2 linked regions of the Pigmentiphaga aceris genome follow. The protein of the gene in region 2 binds, or shares a complex with, the protein of the main gene of each other region. Links are inferred from orthologs where the notes say so. Each region holds a gene or a part of one and is shown on either strand. Other genes may lie near its edges.

Region 1 (3,441 bases), 300 kb from region 2 along the record:
CTGTGCGTTCACCAGGCGTATTGACGCAGGCGATCGTGGCGGCGCGGGTCGATGACATGGTGCTGGTCAGCGAACGTGACATCGAGCACGCCATCGTCATGCTGCTGGAAATCGAGAAGACCGTGGTCGAAGGCGCGGGCGCTGCGGGCCTGGCGGCTTTGTTGCATGCGCGTGCCGAAGGCAACACACGGTTCGAGGGCAAGCGCATTGGCCTGGTGCTGTGTGGCGGCAATATCGATCCCCTGATGCTGTCTGGCATCATCGAACGCGGCATGGTCCGTGCGGGTCGTCTGGCGCGCATCCGTATCGAGCTGCGTGACCTGCCGGGCGCGCTCAGCCAGGTCACCACCTTGATCGCCAACGCACAGGCAAACATTACCGAAGTGCATCACCAGCGTGCGTTCACCACGCTGGCAGTGCAGAACGTCGAAGTCGACGTGGTGTTGCAGACGCGCGGCCACGAGCACATTGCCGACGTCATCGCCCGACTTAACGAGGCGGGTTTCCCCGCCACCAACCACGATCACTGAGTAGCCACTGAATGAGTCGAAGCAAGCCTAGCGGTTTTACCTGGCAATTGGCCTTGGTCCAGGCGTGGCGCATGACGCTGCGCGATTGGCGTGCGGGCGAACTGCGCCTGTTGTCGGCCGCGCTGATTATTGCGGTCGCATCGGTCACCAGTGTCGGTTTCCTCTCTGATCGGATTCGCAACGCGCTGGAACGCGATGCCGGTCAGTTGCTGGGTGCCGATCTGGTGGTGCAGTCCGATGCACCCACGCCCAAGGAATGGCGCGACGAAGCAGGTAAACGCGGCTTGCAGGTGGCGGAAGTCTTGCAGTTCCCGTCAATGGCGACGACGGGGCAGGGGGACGATCAGCGCGCGCAGCTGAGCGCCATGAAGGCGGTGGAACCGGGTTATCCGTTGCGAGGCAACTTGCGGGTGGCCACCGGCAGCGGTGCGCCTGACGAGATCGCCAAGGATGTGCCCGCGTCGGGCAAGGTCTGGGTCGATGCGCAGTTGCTGGGCTTGCTCGAAGTCGGCATGGGAGATTCCATCCGCCTGGGCGACCGCAGTTTCACCATCGACAAGCTGATCGTGATCGAGCCTGATCGCGGCATGAACTTCATCAACGTCGCACCGCGCGTGATGATCCGGGCGGACGACTTGGCGTCCACCGGCCTGGTGACGGCGGGTAGTCGCATTGGTTATCGCCTGCTGCTTGCCGGGCCGGCAGAGGCGGTATCCGACTTCTCCAACTGGCTGACGCCGCGCCTGACACGTGGTCAGCGTATTGAGTCGCTGGAATCCGGGCGGCCGGAAATGCGCCAGACGATCGACCGCGCCGACCGTTTCCTGTCACTGGTGGCTTTGCTGGCTGCATTGATTGCCGCCGTGGCAGTGGCCTTGTCGGCACGCCGCTTCACCCTGCGCCACCTGGACAGCGTGGCGATCATGCGTTGCCTGGGCAGCACCCAAGGCAGCCTGTCGTGGCTGTTTGCCATCGAATTCTTCTACCTTGCCCTGGGCGCGGCTGCGGTGGGCAGCGTGCTGGGCTTTGTCGGCCACGAAGCCTTGCTGCTTGCGCTGGGCAACCTGATCACGACCGAGTTGCCGCGTGCCACCGCCACGCCCGCCATTCAGGGCTTCCTGTCCGGGGTGTGGCTGCTGCTGGGCTTTGCCTTGCCGCCGCTGGCGCAACTGCGCCGGGTGCCGCCGATCCGAGTGTTGCGACGTGACGTGGGCACGCCCCAGGCACGTACTGCCATTGGTTACGCCATTGGCGCACTGGGTTTTGCGCTGCTGCTGATGTGGTTTGCGCGGGATATTCGCCTGGGTCTGCTGACCGTCGGCGGCTTCCTGGTCGGCTTCGCGGTATTTGCTGGCGTGGCCTTCGGCGGCGTGAAGCTGCTGGAACCGCTGCGTCGCTGGTCGCGCGGCCCGGTGGTCTTGCGCTTTGCGCTGGCTGGTGTGATTCGTCGTCGCAGCGCCACCATCACCCAGGTCTGCGCCTTGTCGATCGGTTTGATGGCCATTCTGCTGCTGTCTATCACCCGTACCGACCTGGTCGATGGCTGGCGCAACATGGTGTCGGTCGATGCGCCGAACCGTTTTGTGATCAACATCCAGCCCGATCAACTGCCTGAAGTGCGCAAGCGCCTGCAAGCTGCGGGCGTCAGCGACGGTGGCCTGGCACCGATGGTGCGCGGGCGACTGACGCAGATCAACGGCAAACCGGTGCAGGTCGATGCCTACAGCGACGAGCGTGCCAAGCGTCTGGTCGACCGCGAGTTCAACCTGTCCTACATGACCGATCTGCCCGAATACAACCAGGTTGTGGCCGGCAAGTGGTTCGCGCCGGACTCGCGTGAAGTCTCGTTTGAAAGCGGCATTGCAGAAACGCTGGGCCTGAAGCTGGGCGACAAGTTGCAGTTCGACGTGGGCGGCAATGTGGTGGACGTAACGGTAACCAGCCTGCGCAAGCTGGACTGGGACTCGATGCGGGTCAACTTCTTTGCGATCACATCACCCGCTGCGCTGGCTGACATGCCGCAAAGCTGGATTACCGCCTTCCACCTGCCGGATAACCGCATTGCCCTGACCAACGAGCTGGTGCGCGACTTCCCCAACCTGACCATCTTCGATACGGGTGCGATCTTGCGCCAGGTGGAATCGGTGCTGAACCAGGTCACCGCCGCTGTGCAGTTCCTGTTTATCTTCACGCTGGCGGCCGGGGTGCTGGTCTTGTACGCCGCCTTGGCATCCACGCGCGACGAGCGGGTGCACGAAGCGGGCTTGTTGCGCGCATTGGGGGCCACGCGTCGCCAGTTGTCGATGGCGCAGTGGCTGGAGTTGTCTGCCATCGGGGCGTTGGCGGGGATTCTTGCGTCGTTCGGCGCCACAGCCACGGCCTGGCTGCTGGCGCGCTTTGCCTTCAACTTCACCTTGTCTCTGAACCTGTGGGTGTGGGTGGCGGGCCTGGCGCTGGGCATGATCTGCGCGCTGGTGGGTGGTTGGATGGGATTGCGTGGTGTCTTGCGCCAATCGCCGTTGGCAACCCTGCGCGAGGCTTAGAATGTCGGCATTCTGGAACTGCTACAGGCGCGTTATTGCGCCTGATCCATCGAACTCATGGCTTTGATTCAACAACCCTTGGAACCGACCGACCACACCCGCAGCGTGTTCGAGCTGATTGGCGGCGAGCCGCAAGTACGCGCGCTGGTCGATCGTTTCTACGACCTGATGGACCTCGAACCCGACTTGCTCGAACTGCGCGCGGCGCACGGGCCGTCGCTGGATAACGCCCGCGACCGCCTGTTCTGGTTCCTGTGCGGCTGGATGGGTGGGCCGGATCACTACGTCAGCCAGTTCGGCCACCCTAGGTTGCGCGCCCGGCACTTGCCGTTTTCCATTGGCAGCGTCGAGCGCGATCAGTGGGTGAC
Region 2 (3,275 bases):
CGCAGTACGCGGGCTTCAGTGCAATGGCACGCTGGAACTGCGGAATCGACGCCTTCCATCTCGACAGGGCTTGCAGGCAGTATCCGTAAGCCATGAAGACTCTCGCATCCTCGCAGTCCTCCACCAGCAACGCATAGCAGCGCGCCGCCTCAGCGTGGTCGCCTGCACTGTCCAGGCGCAGCGCTGCCTGGAACGCATCTTCAGCCGTGTTTGTCATTGTCCGACTCTCCGCGAATCGCTTGTCAGGTCAGCTACGCCAAGCCATGCAGGCCTTGGCGCATTGTCCATGTTCAGCGCTTGAGCAGCGGTTCCAGACGTGCCCACACGTTGTCCAGCAGCTTGGGCTGGGCGGCAGACACCGGGTGAATGCCATCGGCCTGGAACATGTCCCGATCGGTGGCAATGCCTTCCATCAGGAAGGGCACCAAAGCAGCCTGGTGTGTCTTGGCAACCTTGCCAAAAATGGCATTGAAACGCTCGGTGTAATCGCGGCCGTAGTTGGGCGGAATCTGAATGCCGGCAACCAGCACTTTTGCGCCGGACTGCTTGGCGTCACCAACCAGCTTGTCCAGGTTGCGTTCGGTCATCGACAATGCCAGGCCGCGAAGCGCGTCATTGGCACCTAGTTCGACTACAACCACCTCGGGCTTGTGCTGGGTCAGCAGGCTGGGCATGCGCGACACGCCACCGCTGGTGGTATCACCGCTGATACTGGCGTTGACCACCTGATACGGGTAGCCGTTTTTCTTCAGGCGTTCTTGCAGCAAGGGTACCCAGCCAGTACCCCGCACAATGCCGTATTCTGCGGACAGGCTGTCGCCCACCACCAGCAAACGGGGTGCGCCACCAGCCGCGGCCGGGGAACCCGTGGCGCCTGGCGCGGTCTGTGCTTGAGCGTCACTGGAAAAGACGCCGGCTGACAGGCCGGCGATGCCCAGTGTCAGTGCACCAAGCCCTGCAAGCCATTGTCGGCGGCTCGTCAGTCGGCTGGACAGGTCGGATTCGCATTGCGTGTTGCGATCCATGCTGATTCCCGGCTTGCTTCCATACGGCAACTTATTCAAATCGCCTCCTCTTAAAGTGACTTATTCAATGTCGGGACAATCCACCGAACGCGTTGGTTCAACCGGGCAGGCTGTTGCGGCGGCCATCGTCGCCGACGGTCTGATCAAACAAGTGACTGATGCCACCGGCACGCTCACGATTCTGGATCGCGTCGATTTCAGTATCGCAGCCGGTGAGACCGTTGCCATCACGGGTAGTTCGGGTTCGGGCAAGTCTACGCTGCTGGGCCTGTTGGCCGGGCTGGACTTGCCCTCGTCGGGTACGGTCAGGTTGGCAGGCCAAGACCTGTACACACTGGATGAAGACGATCGTGCCCGGCTTCGCGCCCGCCATGTCGGCTTTGTGTTTCAGGCGTTTCAACTGCTGCCACACCTGACCGCACTTGAAAACGTCATGCTGCCCCTGGAACTGGCGGGCCGCAATGCCCGTGACCCAGCAATTCGCATGCTCGAACGTGTGGGGCTGGGCAAGCGGCTGGATCATTACCCGCGCACGCTGTCAGGCGGCGAGCAGCAGCGCGTGTCTCTGGCCCGTGCCTTTGTGGTCGAACCCGACCTGCTGTTTGCCGATGAACCGACCGGCAGCCTGGATTCGGCTACCGGCGATGCGGTCATCGATCTGATGTTCGAGTTGCACCGCGAGCGCAACACCACTTTGCTGCTGGTCACCCACGATCCGCGTCTGGCGCATCGTTGCGGCCGTCAGTTGGTGATTGCCAGTGGGCGATTGACGCATGATTCGGCGACCGATGTGACGTGATGTGCTGACTTGATCCACGTGACAGGTGTGGTGGCTGTCGCCGTGCACATCGTCACTGTGGAGGCCGCCCGGATTCCCATCGCATATTTTGCGAGAACCCGAGCGAATCATCTTTTTCAATCATCACTTATCACTTAGCGCGCGACCCGCCGATGTTTGCGGTATTCGATGAAGCCCACCATCGCACCGCTCAGGAAGATGATGCTGATGCCGATCCAAGTCAGTTGATCTGGAAGCTGATCCCATATCAGCCAGCCAATGAACGTGGCGCTGAATATCTGCAGATAGATGAAAGGCGCAATCACCGAGGCGTGGCCGCGTTGCAGGGCGTTTACCTGCAACAAGTGGCCGATCAGGCCGGTGACGCCGGTGGACAGCAGCGCCAGCCACTGAATGGTGGTTGGCATGAAGTCATCGGCCAGTTGCGCGAATGCGATGGGCAGCATGGCGGTGACCAGAATCGTGCCGCCCATCGAACTCCAGATCATGGTGGTAAACGGGTTGTCGACGTGCATGCGTTTGGTAATCAACTGGACACAGGCAATCAGCACCGCGTTCAACAGCCCCAGCGCAATACCGAGCGGAGGCAGGCTGCCGCCTGGGCGAATGACCAGCAACATGCCGGCAAATGCGATGGCCGTGCCTACCCAACGATAGATCTGCGGTGACTCGCCCAGCAGCCAGGGGGCAAGCGCCAGCATGATCAGCGGTGCCACGAAGCCCAGTGCAGTGGCCTCAGCCAGCGGGACGTAGCCCAGCAAGGTATAGACGCTCAGGCTGGACCCGATCATCAGCGCAGAGCGCAGCAATTGCAGGCGCGGCACCTTGCTGCGCAAGATTCCCCAACCATGCTGTCGTACACCAATGGTGAGAGCCAAACCAAAGTGCACCGTGTATCGCATCCAGGCCACCAGCAAGACTGGCATGCCCGCCATGACCAGCCATTTGCTGGTGCCATCGAGTACGGACAGCACCCAGAGAGAAAGCGTCATCAGCCCGACGGCAAGTGCGGGGCGGTGTTGCGGAGCGTACGTCATGGGGTGTGGCCGGGGCTAAGGCAGTGCAGAAAGAAAGCGTCGAAGACAAGCGGGCGAAATGCAGGCAGGTGGAAATTACGCAAGTCAGGTCACGCCGTTCTCCGGGCGATTGCGCAAGTCGCGGGCGGCTGCAATGACTTCGCCGGCAGTCAGGCCGATGGGGCCAATGCCGCGTGCGGACAGGTCTTGTGCGGCGGCACCGTGCAACCACACGCCACCGCGCACTGCGTCGTCCATGTCCAATCCCTGGGCCAGCAGTGCGCCGATCATGCCGGCCAATACGTCGCCCGTGCCTGCGGTGGCCAGGCCTGCGTTGCCGCTGCCGTTGACCGACCAGCGGCCGTCCGGGCTACTGACCACCGTGCCAGCGCCTTTCAATACCACCCAGGCGCTGTACTTTGCCGCCAGGCGGCG

Evidence for each region.
Region 1: the proteins of FXN63_RS14040 (region 2) and FXN63_RS15345 are in contact, whole or in part, in a cryo-EM structure (PDB 9GE8), measured with the Escherichia coli proteins. The link is inferred for Pigmentiphaga aceris from one-to-one orthologs.

What each region holds. Positions count from the first base shown.
Region 1 is NZ_CP043046.1:3,535,883-3,539,323, reverse strand. Bases 214-3,337 are described here. They hold FXN63_RS15345 (ABC transporter permease), read left to right. Parts: upstream 214-601; coding sequence 602-3,073; downstream 3,074-3,337. Other genes in these bases: FXN63_RS15340 (group II truncated hemoglobin), read left to right, coding at 3,131-3,337; FXN63_RS15350 (threonine ammonia-lyase), read left to right, coding at 214-530. In the rest of the region: more of FXN63_RS15350, read left to right, coding at 1-213; more of FXN63_RS15340, read left to right, coding at 3,338-3,441.
Region 2 is NZ_CP043046.1:3,231,136-3,234,410, reverse strand. What follows is about bases 1-2,958. They hold FXN63_RS14040 (ABC transporter ATP-binding protein), read left to right. Parts: upstream 1-1,092; coding sequence 1,093-1,824; downstream 1,825-2,958. Other genes in these bases: FXN63_RS14030 (NAD(P)H-hydrate dehydratase), read right to left, coding at 2,946-2,958; FXN63_RS14035 (DMT family transporter), read right to left, coding at 1,959-2,861; FXN63_RS14045 (arylesterase), read right to left, coding at 291-1,025; FXN63_RS14050 (hypothetical protein), read right to left, coding at 1-217. Outside these bases: more of FXN63_RS14030, read right to left, coding at 2,959-3,275.